Regions from separate parts of the Pseudochelatococcus sp. B33 genome, predicted to be linked through region 1. Evidence: predicted binding sites of a transcription regulator. Region 1 holds the regulator's gene; each other region holds the start of a gene.

Evidence for each region. Region 1 encodes PhoB, which activates phosphate uptake and scavenging genes when phosphate is short. Its sites were predicted from a motif close to TGTCATNNANCTGTCAT; they were not measured.
Region 2: phnD (phosphate/phosphite/phosphonate ABC transporter substrate-binding protein) is a predicted target of PhoB. The motif match lies at 3,340-3,356, and genes of this name have one in related genera.
Region 3: ugpB (sn-glycerol-3-phosphate ABC transporter substrate-binding protein UgpB) is a predicted target of PhoB. The motif match lies at 3,305-3,321, and genes of this name have one in related genera.

What each region holds. Positions count from the first base shown of each region.
Region 1 covers NZ_JBSEFH010000023.1:41,967-48,600, reverse strand. The annotation lists gene argF (ornithine carbamoyltransferase) at 1-297, opposite strand, end outside; gene ACUSIJ_RS22380 (acetylornithine transaminase) at 294-1,502, opposite strand; gene ACUSIJ_RS22375 (GcrA family cell cycle regulator) at 2,209-2,811, shown strand; gene phoB (phosphate regulon transcriptional regulator PhoB) at 2,932-3,633, opposite strand; gene phoU (phosphate signaling complex protein PhoU) at 3,758-4,468, opposite strand; gene pstB (phosphate ABC transporter ATP-binding protein PstB) at 4,529-5,338, opposite strand; gene pstA (phosphate ABC transporter permease PstA) at 5,335-6,174, opposite strand; gene pstC (phosphate ABC transporter permease subunit PstC) at 6,177-6,634, opposite strand, start outside.
Region 2 covers NZ_JBSEFH010000003.1:168,178-174,811, reverse strand. The annotation lists gene ACUSIJ_RS04365 (class I SAM-dependent methyltransferase) at 1-495, opposite strand, end outside; gene phnE (phosphonate ABC transporter, permease protein PhnE) at 746-1,561, opposite strand; gene ACUSIJ_RS04355 (phosphonate ABC transporter ATP-binding protein) at 1,554-2,369, opposite strand; gene phnD (phosphate/phosphite/phosphonate ABC transporter substrate-binding protein) at 2,375-3,259, opposite strand; gene phnF (phosphonate metabolism transcriptional regulator PhnF) at 3,619-4,371, opposite strand; gene ACUSIJ_RS04340 (alpha-D-ribose 1-methylphosphonate 5-triphosphate diphosphatase) at 4,577-5,755, shown strand; gene phnG (phosphonate C-P lyase system protein PhnG) at 5,764-6,225, shown strand; gene phnH (phosphonate C-P lyase system protein PhnH) at 6,234-6,634, shown strand, end outside.
Region 3 covers NZ_JBSEFH010000006.1:235,171-241,804, reverse strand. The annotation lists gene ACUSIJ_RS08775 (carboxyl transferase domain-containing protein) at 1-895, opposite strand, end outside; gene ACUSIJ_RS08770 (isovaleryl-CoA dehydrogenase) at 898-2,079, opposite strand; gene ACUSIJ_RS08765 (AraC family transcriptional regulator) at 2,260-3,243, shown strand; gene ugpB (sn-glycerol-3-phosphate ABC transporter substrate-binding protein UgpB) at 3,416-4,744, shown strand; gene ugpA (sn-glycerol-3-phosphate ABC transporter permease UgpA) at 4,823-5,707, shown strand; gene ugpE (sn-glycerol-3-phosphate ABC transporter permease UgpE) at 5,753-6,601, shown strand; gene ugpC (sn-glycerol-3-phosphate ABC transporter ATP-binding protein UgpC) at 6,603-6,634, shown strand, end outside.

The DNA of each region.
Region 1 (6,634 bases):
CATCTCCGCGCCCGTGAGCATGAGCGGTTCGCCGCCCAGCTCCCGGATGCCGACGTCGAACGACACGCGCGTGCGGGTCGACGGCTTGTCGAAGATCATGGCCAGCACCTTCCCGTCCAGCGGCCGGTACTGCTGCGGCCCGCCCCTGACCCGGCGCGCCTTCAGCGCCTTGCCGAGTTCGAGCATCTCGCGCAACTGCTCGCCGGCGAAATCGGTCAGGTCGAGGAAATGGCGCACGCCCGTGCCCGAGGCACTGTTCGAGATCGTGGTGGCCAATGCTGCGCTGCCCTGCGTCATTCTGGGTTACTTTCTGTCTTTTCCACCTCATGGGGCGCATCGAACGAGGCGGCGACGGCATCGAGCCCGTTGATCGCCGCGCCGATCTCGTCCTCGCTGATGATCAGCGGCGGCAGCAGGCGCACGACATTCTCGCCCGCCGCGATCGTCACCAGCCGCCGCTCCAGCGCCCGCTTGACGAATTCGCCGTTCGGCACCTTGAGCTTCAGCCCGAGCATCAGCCCCTCGCCGCGCACCTCCTCGATCACGTCGGGATGACTGTCCTTCAACTGCGCCAGCCGCTGGCGCAGCAGCCCGGAGCGCGCCTGCACGTCCTCCAGAAAGCCCGGCGCGAGAATGATGTCGAGCACGGCGTTGCCCACCGTCGTCGCCAGCGGATTGCCGCCGAAAGTCGTGCCATGGGTGCCGAGCGTCATGCCCTTGGCGGCCTCCGCGGTCGCGAGCATCGCCCCGAGCGGAAAGCCGCCGCCGATGCCCTTGGCGATCGCGACGATGTCGGGGCGGATGCCGGCCCACTCATGGGCGAAGAGCTTGCCCGTGCGGCCGATGCCGCACTGCACCTCGTCGAGCAGCAGCAGCAGCCCGTGATCGTCGGCGATCTGGCGCAGGCGGCGCAGGTCGGCCGGCGGAACCGGGCGGATGCCGCCCTCGCCCTGCACGGGCTCGATCAGGATGCCCGCCGTCTCGGGCGTGATGGCGGCGGCAAGCGCCTCCCAGTCGCCCAGCGGCACCTGGTCGAACCCCTCGACCTTCGGACCGAAGCCCTCGATATACTTCTGTTGCCCGCCGGCGGCGATGGTCGCCAGCGTGCGCCCGTGGAACGCGCCCTCGAAGGTGATGAGGCGGAAACGCTCCGGATGGCCGCTGACGGCCTGATACTTGCGTGCCGTCTTGATGGCGGCCTCCAGCGCCTCCGCGCCCGAATTGGTGAAGAACACCGTATCGGCGAAGCTCGCGTCGACGAGGCGCTGGGCCAGCGTCTCGGCTGCGGGTATCCGGAACAGGTTCGATACGTGCCAGAGCTTGTGCGCCTGCTCCTCGAGCGCCGCCAGGAGATGCGGGTGAGAGTAGCCGAGCGCATTGACGCCGATGCCGGAGCCGAGGTCGAGATATCGTTCGCCGCCGCGCGCCTCGAGCCAGACACCCTCGCCCTTCTCGAATACAACATCGGCCCGCGCATAGGTCGGCAAAATCGGCGACGTCACAGCTTGTTACTCCAGAACGTGAGAGCGGCACGCGCGCCACGCACGCGGCACGCCCCGGCGTGGCACGCATCCGCCGCAAACGATCCGGGCCGGGGATCGGGAAACCGGATCGGCACCGGGTTCGGGAGCCGGGACGGAAGACCGGAGGGCAAGCACCCATCAGAGCCCGGCGAATGCGAACGGCGCAATGGAAAAAGCCGCCCCACGGGACGGCATGTTGTATAACTTAGCGGCCGCGGCAGGCAGTTTCAAGTTGAATCTGAGCCGCGCGGCAGGATGGTGGCATTCCCCGCAAGGGCAGCACTGCGCGCAAAGGCCGCAGCCGCCGCCCTGCCGGCGGGCGGCGATCCGCCGATATCGGCCGGCAGGCCGAAAACCGGAACGAAATCCGTCCCCCAGGAGGTTTCGGGCGGGATTTTTTGCGCGATCGTCGCCTCCGCGCCTTGAAATTGCCCGCATTCACAGCAATTTCTGCGCTGTCAAAGAATTGTTTACGACTTCTCCTGTGGGAAAATGCATGCGAAAGCATGCGCGACTCTTGCAGGAGAGTCGCGCCATATTGTAGTTTCCCGGGTGACGGCCACGAGATGTCGTTTGGCTGCCTCCTACCCAGCGTTTCCTCTCAGGTGAACGTTGCGCCCGGCGATCTGCCGTTTGGGGCGGGATGGAGGATTCCGTGCGACGCGGGGTGGAATGGAGCATGATGATGAGCGATCCTGGTAATACCTGGACTGATGAACGTGTCGAGCAACTGCGTAAACTCTGGAGCGATGGCCTGAGCGCCAGCCAGATCGCGACGGAGATCGGCGGCGTGAGCCGCAATGCGGTCATCGGCAAGGTTCATCGTCTCGGACTGTCCGGACGCGCCAAGGCTCCGGTGGCCGCGACCCCTCGCCCGGTGCGCAAGGCCCCGGCGGCGGTCACGCCCGCCCCCCGGGCTCCCGCCGTCCCGCCAGCCGACCCCCCGCCGCAGGCCCAGACGTTCGGCAATACCGCCCTCGCCGCCGCTCGTGCGGTTGCCGGGCCGGCCGAGGATGTCGTCGCCAAAGTCGTTCCGCAGGCGGTGCCTCAAATCGCTCCGCAGGTGGTGCCGGCAGCGCGGGAAAGCGTCGTTGTGCCGCTCTCCGAGCGCGTCACCATCATGGACCTGCGAGAATATATGTGCCGCTGGCCGGTGGGCGACCCGACCTCGCCGAGCTTCCGCTTCTGCGGCGCACGCTCGGTGACGGGTATGCCCTATTGCGCGCACCACGCCGGCATCGCCTATCAGCCGGTTCTCGAACGCCGGCGGGACCGCAAGCGGGCCTGAGCAGGTCGGCCCGACGACATCACTGCCGAGATAGAGAAAGCCTCCCGAGGAACTTGGGAGGCTTTGCCGTTTCAGCGGACACCGCACCGGCAGAAGCGGCGCCGGCGGCCACGGCCCCGCCTATTCGGCGCGGGCAAACGTCTCGTCGAAGGCATAGCCCGCGCCGCGAACGGTGCGGATCGGATCGGGACTGCGCGGACGGTTGATCGCCTTGCGCAGACGTCCCACGTGGACGTCGACGGTGCGCTCGTCGATATAGACGTCGTGCCCCCAGACGCCGTCGAGCAGTTGCTCGCGGGTGAAGACACGTCCCGGGCTCTGCATCAGAAATTCGAGCAGCTTGAATTCGGTCGGCCCCAGATGCAGCTCGCGGCCGTTGCGGCGCACACGGCGCGTCTCGCGGTCGAGCTCGATGTCGCCGGCGAGCAGCAGGGTGGCGACATGGCCGGGTTTCGTGCGCCGCAGCAGCGCCCGGACACGCGCGAGCAGCTCCGGCACCGAAAACGGCTTGACGACATAGTCGTCGGCGCCGGTGGCAAGCCCCCTCACCCGCTCGCCCTCGTCGCCGCGGGCGGTGAGCATGATGATCGGCAGCCGCTCCGTATCGCCCCGGGCGCGCACCCGCCGGCACAGCTCGATGCCGGAAAGCCCCGGCAGCATCCAGTCGAGCAGCACGAGGTCCGGAACCTGTTCCCTCAGGCGTATCTCGGCCTCGTCGCCACGCGCCACGCTATCGACAGAATAGCCCTCGGCTTCCAGATTGTAGCGCAGCAGCAGCGCCAGCGGTTCTTCGTCCTCGACGATCAATATGCGCGGTCCCACCATAAGATCCTCGTTATACCGCTCGCAGGGGCGCGAGACATCACGTGTTCAAAGATCTGCATACCCTCCGGACATCGGAGAAGGAAACATGGTTTTGCGCGTCAGCCGGCTCGGCCGACCGCGATCATAGCTTTTCCGCCGTCGCGAAGCTCGTCGTGTCGCCCTTGGGGCGCTCGCCCGACAGCGTCTCGCCGGTGGTGAGGTAATAGATGGTCTCGGCGATATTGGTGGTGTGGTCGCCGATGCGCTCTATGTTCTTCGCCAGGAACAGCAGATGCGTGCAAAAGGTGATGTTGCGCGTATCTTCCATCATATACGTCAGAAGCTCGCGGAAGACCGAATTGTAGAGCGCGTCGATGCGGTCGTCCCGGTTCCAGACATCGAGCGCCTTCTGCTCGTCGCGCTGGGCGTAGGCGTCGAGCACGTCCTTGAGCTGCGCCTGCACGAGGTCGCTCATGTGCTGAACGCCGCCGACGATCTTGGCCGGATGGGCCTCGTTGCTGATGGCGAGCACGCGCTTGGAGGTGTTCTTGGCGAGATCCCCGATGCGCTCCACGTCGCCGGCCACGCGAATGGCGGACACGAGGTCGCGCAGGTCGATGGCCACCGGCTGGCGCCGGGCGATGGTCGCGACCGCGTGTTCCTCGATTTCGTGCTGCAGGCCGTCGAGCCTCGCATCCGCATCGATGACCTGGCGCGCGAGCGCGACGTCGCGGCGCACCAGCGCACGCGTCGAATCGTCCAGCATTTTCTCCGCGATGCCGCCCATCTCGGCGATCTTGCTGCGCAAGAGTTCGAGATCGGCATCGAATGACGTCACGATATGCTCAGGCATGACCACACATCCCGTTCAAAAGGCCAGAATGGACAGCACCCCGCCGCCCGATCCCAGCGATCAGCCGAAACGGCCGGTGATATAATCCTGCGTCCGCTTATCGTTCGGCGCGGTGAAGATCTTCGTCGTTTCCGCGAATTCCACCAGCTCGCCGAGATACATGAACGCTGTGAACTGAGACACGCGCGCCGCCTGCTGCATATTATGCGTGACGATGGCGATCGTGTAGTCCTCGCGCAATTCGTCGATCAGTTCCTCCACCTTCGAGGTGGAAATCGGATCGAGCGCCGAGCAGGGCTCGTCGAACAGGATCACCTCCGGCTTCACCGCGACGGTGCGCGCGATGCATAGACGCTGCTGCTGCCCGCCCGAAAGGCTCTGGCCGGAGACGTTCAGCTTGTCCTTCACCTCCTCCCACAGCGCGGCGCGGCGCAGGGAGGACTCGACCCGCTCGTCCATTTCCGCCTTGTTCAGGCTCTCGTAAAGGCGGACGCCGAACGCGATGTTCTCGTAGATCGTCATCGGGAACGGCGTCGGCTTCTGGAACACCATGCCCACCTTCGCGCGCAGCGCGTTGACGTCCTGGCCGGGATCGAGCACGTTGCGGCCGTCGACCATCACCTCGCCCTCGGCCCGCTGGCCGGGATAGAGGTCGTACATGCGGTTGAGCACGCGCAGAAGCGTGGACTTGCCGCAACCCGACGGGCCGATGAAGGCCGTGACGATCCGGTCGTACAACGGCAGGTTGATGTTCTTCAGCGCCAGGTTGCTGCCGTAGTAGAACTTGAGGTTGCGGACCGAGACCTTTTCGGTGAGCGGGCCCGCGGGGATCGCCGGCGGCCCGGGGGACGTGGCGGTCTGGATTGTCATTTCGTCCTCCTCGTGGAGAGAGCCCGAGCCGCGATGCTCATCGCGAGAACCGTGAAGGTGATCAACAGGGCGCCCGTCCACGCAAGCTGCTGCATGTTCTCGTCAGGCGTCTTGGTGAAGTTGTAGATCACGACCGGCAGGCTGGCGATCGGCTGTGACATCGAAGTCGAAAAAAAGTTGTTGCTGAGCGCGGTGAACAGCAGCGGTGCCGTCTCGCCGCTGATGCGCGCCACCGCCAGCAGCACGCCGGTGACGATCCCCGCAAGCGCCGCCTTGTAGGCGACCTGCCTGATGATGATGGACCGAGGCAACCCGAGCGCCGCCGCCGCCTCGCGCAACTGGTTCGGCACGAGCAGCAGCATGTCCTCGGTGGTGCGCACCACGACCGGGATCACGATGACGGCGAGCGCCGCCGAGCCCGCCCAGCCCGAGAAGGTGCCGAACGGCGCGACCAGGATTTCGTAGATGAACAGGCCGATGACGATCGACGGCGCCGACAGCAGGATGTCGTTGATGAAGCGCACGACGTTCGTCAGCTTTTCATAGCGGCCGTATTCCGCCATGTACGTGCCGGCCAGAAGCCCGAGCGGCGTGCCGATGAGCACGGCGAAGAACACCATCATCAGCGAGCCGATGATGGCGTTGAGCAGGCCGCCCCCCGTGCTGCCGATGCTCGGCGTGATCTCCGTGAACACGTGCGGCGACAGCCCGGCCAGCCCCTGCCAGACAAGCACCGCGAGAATGAGCACCAGCCAGAGCATGCCGAACAGGGCCGCGACCGTGCAAAGGCTCATGGCGATGCGATTGGAGCGCCTGCGCGCGGCGTAGAGCGCCATGGTCAGCCCTCCAGCTTGTTGAGGCGCGCCAGCATCAGCCGCGCTGCCGCCAGGACGATGAAGCTGATGATGAAGAGGATCAGGCCCAGCGCCACCAGCGACGAACGGTAGAGCCCCTCGGAAGCCTCGGCGTATTCGAGCGCGATCGTCGCCGATATGGTCGTGCCGGGCTGCAGGATGGAGGCCGAGATCTGCTTGGCGTTGCCGATGACGAAAGTCACCGCCATCGTCTCGCCCAGCGCGCGGCCGAGCGCGAGCATCACACCGCCGACGAGGCCCGCGCGGGTGTGCGGGATGACGACGCTGCGCACCACTTCCCAGGTCGTGCAGCCGAGGCCGTAGGCAGCCTCCTTCATCACGGGCGGCACCGTCTCGAACACGTCGCGCGACACCGAGGCGACGAAGGGCAGCACCATGATCGCCAGGATGAGGCCGGCGGTGAGCGTGCCAAGCCCGTAGG
Region 2 (6,634 bases), on a different contig from region 1:
CACGAAGGTGTCCGGGGCGACCTCGGTGCCGACGCCATAGCCGGCATTCCGCTTCGAGAGCATCGTGCCCTGGAAGAGGCCGCCCGGCTTCAGCACGCGGCGGATCTCGTCCACCGTCGCACGAACGATCGCCGGGTCGCCGTGATAGATGACGTTGAAGGCGAGGACGTAATCGAAGCTGCCATCCGCGAAGGGAAGCTCGTTCATGGGCGAGACATGGGTCTCGATTGACAGCCCCTCCTGCTCCGCCACGCGGCGAAGCTCGGTGAGGCCTGCTTCGGCGAGATCGACAGCCGCCGTCCGGAACCCGAGCCGGGCGAAAAGGAGCGCGTGGCGGCCGACGCCGCAGCCGAGATCAAGGGCCGCGGCCTGGTGGTTCCCGGCCAGGAGCTCCGCCAGATTCGCCACCGCGGGATCAGGCACCAGCCACTCCGCGCGTCCCTCCTCGGTGCTCCAGCGGCGGTTCCATGCGCGGTGGGCGGTGTCGGTCTTCATGTTTTTCTCCTGATCTCGGTGATGCGGTCTGTCACGGGCCAATCGGGAATGCCGCTCCGCGGCCGCCATCGAAACCATCGTTTCCTGGCAGCAGAACCGTGTGCCTGATGCATAGGCCCGACAGCCTTCCCTATCTTTCCCGCCTTTCGGGAATGGCCCCCTTGGCGATCTCGTTCGTCTTTGTCCTCGCCGTGGTCGTCGGCGTCATCTGCCGGCGATCAGAGGACGTTGTCATCGCCGGGGAGCGACTTCAAGCGGTCCCTGCGATGATGCGGCTGCGTAGCCGTCCGCCGATCTGCTCCACGGCAAGCACGAGGGCGAAGATCGCGAGGATGATGGTCAGCGCCTGCTGGTAGTTGAAGAGGTTCATCGCCACCGCCAGCTCCATGCCGATGCCGCCGGCCCCGACAATGCCGAGCACGACCGAGGAGCGCGTCGCCTTTTCGAGGCTGAAAAGGCTCGTCGCGATCATGGAAGGCATGGCGGCCGGCAATACGGCCGAACCGATAATGTCGAGCCGCGAGGCGCCGAGCGCCCGAAGCGCTTCCTGCGGTCCCTCGTCGGCTTCCTCCATCGCTTCGGCGAAGAAGCGGCCGCAGAAGCCGATCGTGTCAACGATGATGGCGAGCGTTCCGGCAAAGGGGCCGAGGCCGACCGCTACCACGAAGATCAGCGCCCAGATGAGGTCCGGGATCGTGCGGAAGAAGGAAACGATCGTCCGCGAGGCGTAATAGACGATGCTGCTCGGAGAATGCGTCCGCGTCGCCAGGATCGCGATCGGCAGGCTGATGATCACACCGACAAAAGTGCCGACGAAAGCCATCTGGAAAGTTTCGAGGAGGCGGAGGAGCACCGCCGACAGCCGGCTGATGTCCGGCGGGAACATGTCTGTCAGCAGCCGCCAGATATTCGGCAGGCCCTCGATGAAGCGCCATACCGAGAAGCCGGAATCGTAGAAAGAGAAGACGAGCGCCCCCCCGACGGCCACGAGGAGGGTGAATTGCAGCGGCGTGGTCCGGCCGAGGCGCGAGGGCGCCCGCAGCCTTGTGGAGACGGGATCAGGCATAGAAGGTCCTCAGCGTTTCGGCGCTGTAGCTGCTGGCGCGGTCGTCCATGGCGATGCGGCCGGCGCGAAGGCCGATGATCCGCTCGGAATAGTCGAGTGCATGGCGAAGGTTGTGCGTGGTGAAGACCACGGTCACGCCGCGCGTGCGGGCGAGGCTGATGAGGAGGGCCATGACTTCCTCTCCGGCGGTCGGGTCGAGGCTCGCGACCGGCTCGTCGGCGAAGATGATGCTCGGCCGTTGCATGAGCGCGCGGGCAATCGCCACGCGCTGCGACTGGCCGCCGGAAAGCTTGTCGGCGCGGCTCATCGCGCGATGGGCGAGGCCGACATAGTTGAGCATCTCCATCGCATCATCGCGGACGGAGCGAGGAGCCAGTGCCTGATGCCAGGTGAGCGGCCCGCGGAGACGCGACTGCGCGCCGTGCACGACATTGCTGAGAGCCGAAAGCCGGCCGGAGAGATTGTGTTTCTGGAAGACGAAGCCGACCTTGGCCCGCGTCTTGGCGAGGGCCGAGTGCTTCTGGCCGGTCAGCGGTGCGCCGAGGATTTCGATCGAGCCTTCATCGGGCTCGATCAGGCGCAGGCAGCAACGCAGGAGGGTCGACTTGCCGGCTCCGTTGGCGCCGATGAGGGCGACAACGGAGCCTTTGGCGACCGAGAAGCTGACATCACGCAGGATCTCCATCGAGCCGAAGCGCTTGGTGAGGCCACGGACAGAGAGGTCGGTGGTGGCTGGCGAATGGTCGGTCGCGAAATGGGTGACGACGCCCATGCCCGTTTCGGCCTGGAGCTGGTGACGCAGCTGCATAGGGATTACTCCACGGGCTTGGCGAATTGCGGCTGGCCGATGGCGATATAGCCTTGGCGCATCATCTCGTAATCGCTGTCCTGCACGTCGGGCAGGAAGGCGGAGAGCTTGTAGCGGTCGGCGCCGTCCTCAGTGGCCGAGAGCGCCTTTATCAGCTTCGCGGCGGTCTCCGGATTGCGGAAGGTTTCCTTCAACTTCTCGACGATCGCGGGGTCGACATGGGCGCCGGCGATCAGCACGTCGTTCGGCAGGTCCGGGCTGCGGCCGATCACGCGGAAGGTACCGGAGTTCACTTCCGGGTCCCTGTCGCGGAGCCTGACGTAGTTGCTGCTCGAAACGCCGAGCGCCGCCACGTCACCACGCTTGAGGGCGGTGTAGCCCACCTCGGAGGAGAGGTGCTGGCCCGTGGTGTCCTTGGACGGGTCTAGGCCGCCGGCGGCAAGCACCAGCGACGGGCCGATATGGCCGGAAGTCGAGCCGATGTCGTTGAGCGCGATGGTCTTGCCCTTGAGGTCGGCGATGGTGCGGATGCCGCTGTCCTGGCGCACGGCGACGACCGAGAAGTAGTCGGGACGCGAGAAGGCGACGACCGGAACGACCTTCGTCCGGCTGCGGTAGATCGTGTATTCGGACGGGCCGGTGAGGACGAACTCGACCTGCTCGGCGCGCAGGGCTTCGCCCGCGACGGTCCGGTTGCTGACCGGGAAAAACTCGAACTGAAGGCCGGTGGTCTCGGCGAGCGTATCGCGGAAGGCCGTGTATTCTCTCTGGAGCTCCTCGAGGCCTTCGATATCGGTCACGGCGAAGCGATAAGTCTCGGCAGCCGACGCTGCATTGGCAAAGGCAGCCGCGATGAAGGCGGTCGCCAGTGCGAGCTTGCGAAGAAACATGGACAACTCCTCTCGTATCTTCACCGAATTCTCGGTTCTCACAGGAGAGGCTTTGACGGTTACAGCGATGTGTCGCGAACGTGACGCATGCCTGACGGATTTGAGACAACCCGTCAATTCATACCCGCCGTGGAAGAGAGCCGTAAACAGAAGAGATCTTTTCTGACAACATGCTGGCGGGAAGCAAAGGCTTCGGCTTGATCGAGTAATATTCTTGCGGCCGCGGGGAGCCTGTCGTCTGCTCTAGCGGCTTGGCGACTTGCGGCTGGCCGATCACGATAGAGCCTTGCCGCATCATTTCGTAGTCGGCATCGTCGATATCAGGCAGGAAGGCGGAGAGCTCGTAGTGGAGGCGCGAATCAGTAGCGGACGATGAGTTCCATGTGCTGCGGTGAGACCCGCGTGTGGGAGACGACGATCGGAATGCCATCTGCGTCGACATTGATGTTGACCATGAGGATGGCGGGCCGGCGACGTGGCTGCAGGAGGATGTCGGCGTCGGCGCTTGACAATGGAATCGCCGTGATTCGCGTTTCGAAGCGGCTGTAGTCTTCAATCCCGTAGTGACGCCAGGCTTCGGTGAAACTGTTCGATTCCTCGATGTATTTCTCGATGCCCTTGAAGCGTGGAAGCGGGAAATAATTGGAGGAAACAGAGACCGGAACGCCATCGGCAAGGCTTAGCCGTTCGACCTTCCGGACGAACTGGTTCCTCTGGATTTTCAGGTCGCTGGCGATCGACTTGTCCGCCCGCACGCGCTGCGCGTACAGGAAGCGGCGCTCGCCGGTCCGCTCAACATCCTGCAGAGTCGAGATGAGGCGGGTCTTCAGTCCGAGCGGATGGCGCACGACCCGTTCCCGCACGAAGCTGCCGCGACCCTGCTCGATACGGATGCGGTCCTGGTCGCGGAGGACCTGGAGGGCCCTGCGTATCGTGTTGCGATGGACGTTGAATGTGACGGCGAGTTCCTGTTCGGTTGGCAGGCGGTCGCCAGGGACATATTTCCCGGTGATGATGTCCTTGGTCAGCGTCTCGACGATGAGGCGCCAGAGCGAGGTCGAGCCTCGCCTTTCGGCAAGCGACGCCTTCTCGGGGGGGAGATTGGTGTTCATCTGCGGGCCTCAAGGTCATCTGCGGACCTCAAGGACGGCACAATAGTAGAGCAGGCCGCCCACATCAACACGACGAGCGTCGCACATACCAATCCTGAACTGTTACAGTTTTCGTAGCCTGTCCGTCATCGAACTGATGCAAAAGCATAACGCAGGAAACCTAAATTTCCCACTCTGATGAGCAAGAGGGATATGCAGGCCTGCAATGAACGATCTTGGAGTGATATCGCCGGAAATGCGGCATGCTGGTTCGACGGAGCGCTCCGCCGAAATGGTTTTCACCAACGCCCGCATTGTGACGGCTGACGAAGTCCTGCGCGGAACGGTGCAGGTGCTCGACGGCATCATTGTCGATATCGCCGGCGGAGCCACGGCGGTTCCGGGTGCGCTCGACCTTGAGGGGGACTATCTTCTGCCTGGCCTCGTCGACGTCCACACGGACCATCTCGAGAAGACGAGCATGCCGCGCGCGGGAATGTTCTGGCACCCGATGAACGCGGCCATGACGCATGACATTATTCTTGCTGCCGCGGGCATCACGACGGTTTTCGATTCCCTCGTCGTCGGGGCGGTCGGCAACCCCGACCGGAGAAAGCTCCTCCCGCTGATGATCCGGGGGCTCGCCGATGCCCGCAGAGCCGGCCTCCTGCGCATAGACCATCTGCTCCACCTGCGTTGCGATGCGCGCGAGGCGGGGTTGATGGATGTTCTCGCCCCTTATCTGGATGATCCCCTCGTGCGCTTCGTCACCATTCTTGACGACAGCCCCGGTCGGGACCCCGCTCGCTTCCGCCGTACCATGCTCCGCAAGAAGGCGAGCGAGGAGGAAATCGCCCGCGAAGAGGCCGACGCTGCCGTCACGGATGAACTTGCACGCAACAACCGTCTTGCCCTTGTCGAGGCCTGCAAGGCGCGAGCACTGCCTTTCGCCAGTCATGACGACACGCTGGTCGGGCACATCGCCGAGGCTGAGGCCTTCGGCATGACAATCTCGGAGTTTCCGATCTCCATCGACTCGGCGCGCGCGGCCGGTGCGGCGGGAATGGCGATCATCACCGGCTCGCCCAACATCGTTGCAGGCCGCTCTCATGCCGGCAACGTCTCGGGCCGCGATCTTGCTGCGGAGGGCCTCGTCGATATCGTCTGTTCCGATTACATTCCCGCCAGCCTGCTCCACGCCCTCTGGGTCCTGACCGCGGATTCGATCGGCCTCGGCCTGCCAAAAGCGATTGCCATGGGCACAAAGCGGCCCGCCGAGCTTTTCGGCCTCTCCGATCGCGGCGAGATCGCGCCGGGCCTTCGTGGCGATCTTGTACGTGTGAACGAGCGTGACGATACGCCCATCATCCGCAATGTCTGGGTTGCCGGTCGGCAGGTTCTCTGAGGCGCGTCATGGATCAGCTGTCGGAAGCGGGCAGGGCATCCCTATCCCGGGAAAGGTGGATGACGGTGCTCGCCCACTCATCGGTTGCCGAGATCGAGGAGCACTGGAAGGCGGTCCGCCAGCCGTCCTTCCAGTGGGTGCGTCGTCCCGAGCAGGGGGCGGCCATGGTCCGCGCCCGTGCTAACGGCACGGGCGTCCTTTTCAATCTCGGCGAGGTCGCGGTCACCCGCTGCTCTGTGCAGATCGAGAGCGGCGAGGTCGGCGTTTCCTATGTCGTGGGGCGCAGCAAGCGTCACGCGGCGCTTGCCGCCATTTTCGACGGACTCATGCAGCATGAGATGTCGACCGGCGGACACGAGATCGCGCCTCACATCGATGCGCTTGCCGAGGCCGCCGAGGAGAGGCGGCGTGCCATCGTCCGCGAAGCCTATGGCAGCAAGGTCGATTTCTTCATGGTCACGAGAGGGTAGGGGCAACAATGAACGCCATCACCATCGCCCCGCATTTCGCCGATCCCGTCCACCAGTCGCAGCGGGCGTTTCGCGGCATTCTCACGGCGCTCGCCCGTCCGGGCCGGATTATCGAGGTCTGCGTGCCCACCCGCCTGACGCCGCGCATGGAAGGCGCGGTTGCGGCGATCGTCCTGACCCTCCTCGATCACGACACGCCTCTCTGGCTCGACCGGACCTTCCTCACGGAGGAAATTCGGCGCTATCTGCGCTACCACACGGGCGCGCCTTGTGTTGTCGACCTGGCCGAAGCGGCCTTCGCCCTGATCGGCGAACCGGAAGACATGCCGCCGCTCGATGCCTTCGCGCCCGGCGAGCCGGCCTATCCCGACCGCTCCACGACGCTCATCCTCCAGCTTCCGTCGCTGGA
Region 3 (6,634 bases), on a different contig from region 1:
GGATGATGCCGTAGATCTCGGCCGGGTCGTATTTCGGCGGCCGGGCCGGGACGACGTCGAGCGGGATTTTTTTGGACAGGTTCAGGTTGGCGACGGCCCGGCGCGCGAGCGCCAGCGCGTGGGTGTCGTCGTTGGCGAGATGGTCGGCGACGCCGGAGAGGCGCGTGTGCACGTCGCCGCCGCCGAGCGCCTCGGCGCTCACCACCTCGCCGGTCGCGGCCTTCACCAGGGGAGGGCCGGCCAGAAAAATAGTGCCCTGATTCTTGACGATAATCGTCTCGTCGCTCATCGCCGGCACATAGGCGCCGCCGGCGGTGCACGAGCCCATGACGACGGCGATCTGGCCAATGCCCTCGGCGCTCATGTTGGCCTGGTTATAAAAAATACGGCCGAAATGGTCGCGGTCCGGGAACACCTCGTCCTGGTTGGGCAGGTTGGCGCCGCCCGAGTCCACCAGATAGACGCAGGGCAGCCGGTTCTGCTGGGCGATCTCCTGCGCCCTGAGGTGCTTCTTGACGGTGAGCGGAAAGTAGGTGCCGCCCTTCACCGTGGCGTCGTTGCAGACGATGACGCACTCGCGTCCCGCGATGCGTCCGATGCCGGCGATGATGCCGGCCGCGGGGGCGGAATCGCTGCCGTCCTTCTCCTTGTAGACCTCATAGGCCGCCATGGCCGCGATCTCGAGGAACGGCGTGCCGGGGTCGAGCAGCAGCTCCACCCGCTCGCGCGGCAGGAGCTTGCCGCGCGCCACGTGTTTTGCGCGCGCCGCCTCGCCGCCGCCCTGCGCCACCTGCGCGAGGCGCTGGCGCAGGTCGACGACGAGCGCCTGCATGGCTTGCGCGTTCGCCTGGAAATCGGCAGCGCGCGGGCTGATCCTGGTGTCGATGACGGCCATGATCAGTTTCCGGTTTCGTTGAACAGCTCGCGCCCGATGAGCATGCGCCGGATCTCCGACGTGCCGGCGCCGATTTCGTAGAGCTTGGCGTCGCGCCACAGGCGCTCGACCGGGAATTCCCGGGTGTAGCCGACGCCGCCCAGCGTCTGGATGGCCTCGCCGGCGATCCACGTCGCCTTTTCCGCGGAATAGAGGATCGCCCCGGCCGCGTCCTTGCGCAGTGTGCGGGCGTGGTCGCCCCGGTCGCACGCCTTGCCGAGCGCGTAGACATAGGCCCGTGTCGCCTGCCAAGTGGTGTAGATGTCGGCGATCTTGCCCTGCATGAGCTGGAATTCGCCGATGCTCTGGCCGAACTGCCTGCGCTCGTGGATATAGGGCACGATCGCATCCATCGCGGCCGCCATCAGCCCGAGCGGCCCGCCGGAAAGCACCGCCCGCTCGTAATCGAGGCCCGACATCAGCACCCTGACACCGTTGCCGACGCCGCCAAGCACGTTCTCCTCCGGCACCTCGACATTGTCGAAGAACAGGGGATAGGTGTTCGAGCCGCGCATGCCGAGCTTGTCGAGCTTGGCGCCGGCCGAAAACCCCGGAAAACCCTTCTCGACGATGAAGGCCGTGATGCCCTTCGGCCCCGCCGACGGATCGGTCTTGGCGTAGATGACGAGCGTATCGGCGTCGCCGCCGTTGGTGATCCACATCTTCGAGCCGTTGAGCACGAAGCGGTCGCCTTGTCTTTCGGCCCTGAGCTTCATGCTGACCACGTCCGATCCCGCGCCGGGCTCGCTCATGGCGAGCGCGCCGACATGCTCGCCCGAGACGAGCTTGGGCAGGTATCGCCGCCTCTGCGCCTCGGTGCCGTTGCGGCGGATCTGGTTCACGCACAGGTTGGAGTGCGCGCCGTAGGACAGGCCGACGGAGCCCGAGGCGCGCGAGATCTCCTCCATGGCGACGATATGGGCGAGATAGCCGAGATTGGTGCCGCCGTATTCCTCGCTGACGGTGAGGCCGTGGACGCCGAGTTCCCCGAGCTTGCGCCACAAGGGAGCGGGGAAGACGTTGTCGCGGTCCACGTCGGCGGCGATGGGCGCGATCTCCCTGGCCGCGAACGCCTGAACCGCTTCCCGCAGGGCGTCGACATCCTCGCCCAGATCGAAATCGAGTCCCAGCCCTGAAAATGTCATCGGTCTCGCTCCCGCTTGTTGTCGTTGTGCCGTCTCATTGACCTCATGGGTTTCAGAGTAAACCGTTCCATCCGCCAATTGGTGCCACAATGGTTGCAAATCACGCCATCATCGCGCAATCATGCGGCCATGATACGGAGCGCCGGAAAGACCTTGTCCGCAGTCACGCCGATTGCATTTGTGATAGCAATAACAGAGGCTTATGCCATCCGTGGCCGGTCGCCGGAAGCGGCCCTGCGGCAGGCACGGATTGCGCCGCATCTTCTCGCGGATCCGGCGGCGCGCGTCACGGCCGAGCAGTTCGAGGCGCTGTCGGGTTTCGCCATGCGCGAGCTCGACGACGAGGCGCTCGGCTGGTTCTCGCGCCGTCTGCCGTGGGGAAGCCACGGCCTGCTGTGCCGGGCGGCTGTGACGGCGCCCGATCTCGGCATTGCCCTCAAGCGCTGGTGCCGCTGCCACGGGCTCCTGACCGAGGATATCCGGCTTACCTTGACCGTCAAGGCGGGGCAGGCGAGCCTCGCGCTCCATGAAGGGCGCATCCCGGACCGGCTGCGCGAATTCTGCCTGGTGTCGGTGCTGCGCATGGTGCACGGCTTCGCCTGCTGGCTGATCGACTCGCGCATTCCGCTCGACGATCTGACGTTCCCGTTTCCGCGCCCGGCGCACGCGGCGTCGTACCGGGCGATGTTTCCCGGCGAGGCGCGGTTCGGGGCGGAGCTCGCCGGTTTCAGCTTCGATGCCGACTATCTGGCGCTCGCCCCCCTGCGCGACGAGGCGGCGACGCGCGCCATGCTGCAGAGGGCGCTGCTGCTCACCGTGCTGCAATACAAGCGCGACCGCCTGCTGGTGGACAGGGTGAAGAGCCTGCTCAAGGGCCACATGCGCGCGCCGGCCGGCCGCGCCGGCCTGCCGAACGCGGAAGTGCTCGCCGCGGCGCTCGCCATATCGAGCCGCACCCTGCACCGGCAGTTACGGGAGGAGGGGGCGTCGCTGCAACAGATCAAGGACGACGTGCGCCGCGAGCAGGCCATCGACCTGATGCGGCGTACCAACCGGCCGCTGAAGCAGATCGCCCACCTCACGGGCTTCCGCGGCGAGAAGAGTTTTTCGCGCGCCTTCCGGGAATGGACCGGCGTATCGCCCGGCGCCTTCCAGCGCGGGTGACGCTCACCCGGCGGCGCGCCCCCCTGTCATGATGTCATGAAGCCTCCACACGAGGGCTTTATGTCGTTAAATCGTCATCGGCCTGTCAACGAAGCATCATCGCCAGCGCCTATCTCGGCAACAGAGGCAGGTTCCCGCGGAGGGGGCCGTCATCCTGCATGGAGAAACGACCATGGCAAGCAAGGTTCATATTTCCGGGATGGCGCTGGCCGTCTCGTTCGCGTTCACGGCCCCCGCTCTCGCGCAGACGGAAATCCAGTGGTGGCATGCGATGGGCGGTGAGCTCGGCGTCAAGCTCGAGGAGATCGCCAAGGGCTTCAACGACAGCCAGTCCGATTACAAGATCGTGCCCGTCTACAAGGGCTCCTACCCCGAGACGCTGACGGCCGCCATCGCCGCCTTCCGCGCCAAGCAGAACCCGGCCATCGTGCAGGTGTTCGAGGTCGGCACCGGCACGATGATGGCCGCCAAGGGCGCCGTCTACCCGGTCTTCCAGCTGATGGCCGACAACGACGAGCCCTTCGATCCGAAGAGCTATCTCGCGCCTGTCGTCGGCTACTATTCGGACACCGAAGGCAACATCCTGTCACTGCCCTTCAACTCCTCGACGCCGATCCTCTATTACAACAAGGACGCGTTCGAGAAGGCCGGCCTCGACCGCGACACGCCGCCCAAGACCTGGGCCGACGTCGAGGCGTTCTCGAAGAAGATCCTCGAGACCGGCGCCGCCAAGTGCGGCTTCACCACCGGCTGGGTGTCGTGGGTGCAGCTCGAGAACTTTTCGGCTCTGCACGACAAGCCCTACGGCACGCTGGAGAACGGCTTCGGCGGCCTCGCGACCGAGTTCCAGTTCAACGGCGACGCCCAGGTCAAGCACTTCGAGAACCTCAAGAAGTGGTCGGATGAGGGCATCTTCCAGTACGGCGGCCCGGTGGGCGGCAACGACGCCCCGCCGAAGTTCTATTCCGGCGAATGCGCCATCTACATGAACTCCTCGGCCTCGCGCGCCGGCGTCGTGGCCAACGCCAAGACCTTCGAGGTCGGCTTCGCGCCGCTGCCCTACTATGACGACGTGATCACGGAGCCGAAGAACTCCATTATTGGCGGCGCGACGCTGTGGGTGCTCCAGGGCCGTCCGGCCGAGGAATACAAGGGCGTGGCCAAGTTCTTCTCCTACCTGTCGAAGCCCGAGGTGCAGGCCGACTGGCACCAGTTCACCGGCTACCTGCCGATCACCTACGCCGCGTTCGAGCTCGGCAAGGAGCAGGGCTACTACGAGAAGAACCCCGGCACCGACATCGCCATCAACCAGATCACCCGCGGCGAGCCTTCGGCCAACTCCAAGGGCGTCCGCTTCGGCAACCTCGCCCAGGTGCGCGACGTGATCGACAGCGAGTTCGAGGCGTTGCTCGCCGGCAAGAAGTCCGCCAAGGACGCGCTCGACGCGGCGGTCGCCGGCGGCAACCGCATCCTGCGCGACTTCGAGGCCGCCAACAAGTAAGACGCGTTCGTCGCCAACGGCGGGCCCGCGCCGGCCGGCGCGGGTCTTGCCGCCTTCTGACGGGACCGGCTCGTCCGCATGCAGACCAAACGCACGATCTTCCCGAACAAAATCCTGCCCTATGCGCTGCTGGCGCCGCAGATCGCGATCACCGTCGTGTTCTTCCTGTGGCCCGCAGGGCAGGCGGTGGTGTCGTCCTTCGTGCGCGAGGACCCTTTCGGCCTCAGCGCCTCCTTCGTCTGGTTCGACAACTACATCCGCCTGTTCGAGGATCGCGCCTACGTGGATTCGATCCGGGTCACGGCGGTGTTCGCGGTGTCGGTCACTCTCGCGTCGATGTCGCTGGCGTTGCTGCTCGCCGTGTCCGTCGACCGGCTCATCCGGCTCGGGGGCATCTACACCACGCTGCTGGTGTGGCCCTATGCGGTGGCGCCGGTGGTGGCGGGCGTGCTGTGGTGGTTCCTGTTCAACCCCACCATCGGCATCTTCCCCTATCTGCTGTCGTTCGCCGACGTGCGCTGGAACCACCGCGTCAACGGCGACCACGCCATGATCATGCTGGTGGTGGCGGCGAGCTGGAAGCAGGTGTCCTACAACTTCCTGTTCTTCGTCGCCGGGCTGCAATCGATCCCGCGCTCGCTGATCGAGGCGGCAGCCATCGACGGCGCGGGGCCGTTGAAGCGGTTTCTCACCGTCGTCTTTCCGCTGCTGTCGCCCACGACCTTCTTCCTGCTGATCATCAACGTCAACTACGCCATGTTCGACACCTTCGCCATCGTCGACGCGACCACCGGCGGCGGGCCGGCGGGGGCGACGAACATCCTCGTGTTCAAGGTGTTCGCCGACGGCGTGCTCGGCCTCAACATCGGCTCGTCCGCGGCGCAGTCGGTGGTGCTGATGCTGATCGTGATCGCGCTCACCATCGTCCAGTTCCGCTATGTCGAGCGGCGCGTGCAGTATTGAGGGGCGGGCGATGAGCGACAACCAGGGCATGATCGAGAACAGGGTATGATCGAGAACAGACCTTGGCTCAACGTCCTCACCCACCTCGTGCTGATCGCGGGCGTGGCCATCGTGGCGCTGCCCGTCTATCTCGCCTTCGTCGCCTCCACCCATCCGGACGGCGCCTTCGTCAGTGGCGTGATGCCGCTGCTGCCGGGCGCGGAACTCGCCGCCAACTACGGCGGGATATTCCGCCAGGGGATGGCGATGGCCGGCACGCCGCCGCTGGGGCTGATGCTGTGGAACGCGTTCGTCATGGCGACGGTGATCACGGTGGGCAAGATCGCCATCTCCATCATCTCGGCCTATGCCATCATCTATTTCCGCTTTCCCGGCCGCATGCTGTTCTTCTGGATGATCTTCATCACCCTGATGCTGCCCGTCGAGGTGCGCATCCTGCCGACCTTCAAGGTGGTCGCGGATCTCGGCCTGCTCAATTCCTATGCCGGCCTCACCCTGCCGCTGATCGCCTCCGCGACGGCCACTTTCCTGTTCCGCCAGTTCTTCATGACGCTGCCCGACGAATTGACGGAAGCAGCGCGCGTCGACGGCGCGGGCCCCTTGCGATTCTTCCGCGACATCCTGCTGCCGCTGTCGCGCACCAATATCGCGGCGCTCGCGGTGATCCTGTTCATCTACGGCTGGGTGCAATACCTGTGGCCGCTGCTGGTGACGACGGACCCGCGCTACTACACCATCGTGATGGGCATCAAGCGCATGGTGGCGGTGTCGGACGCCGATCCGCAATGGAACCTCGTCATGGCGGCGGTGATGCTGGCCATGCTGCCGCCGGTGCTGGTCGTCATCCTGATGCAGCGCCTGTTCGTCAAGGGCCTCGTCGAGACGGAGAAGTGAAGTGGCGACCATCGACATCGCGGGCGTGCGCAA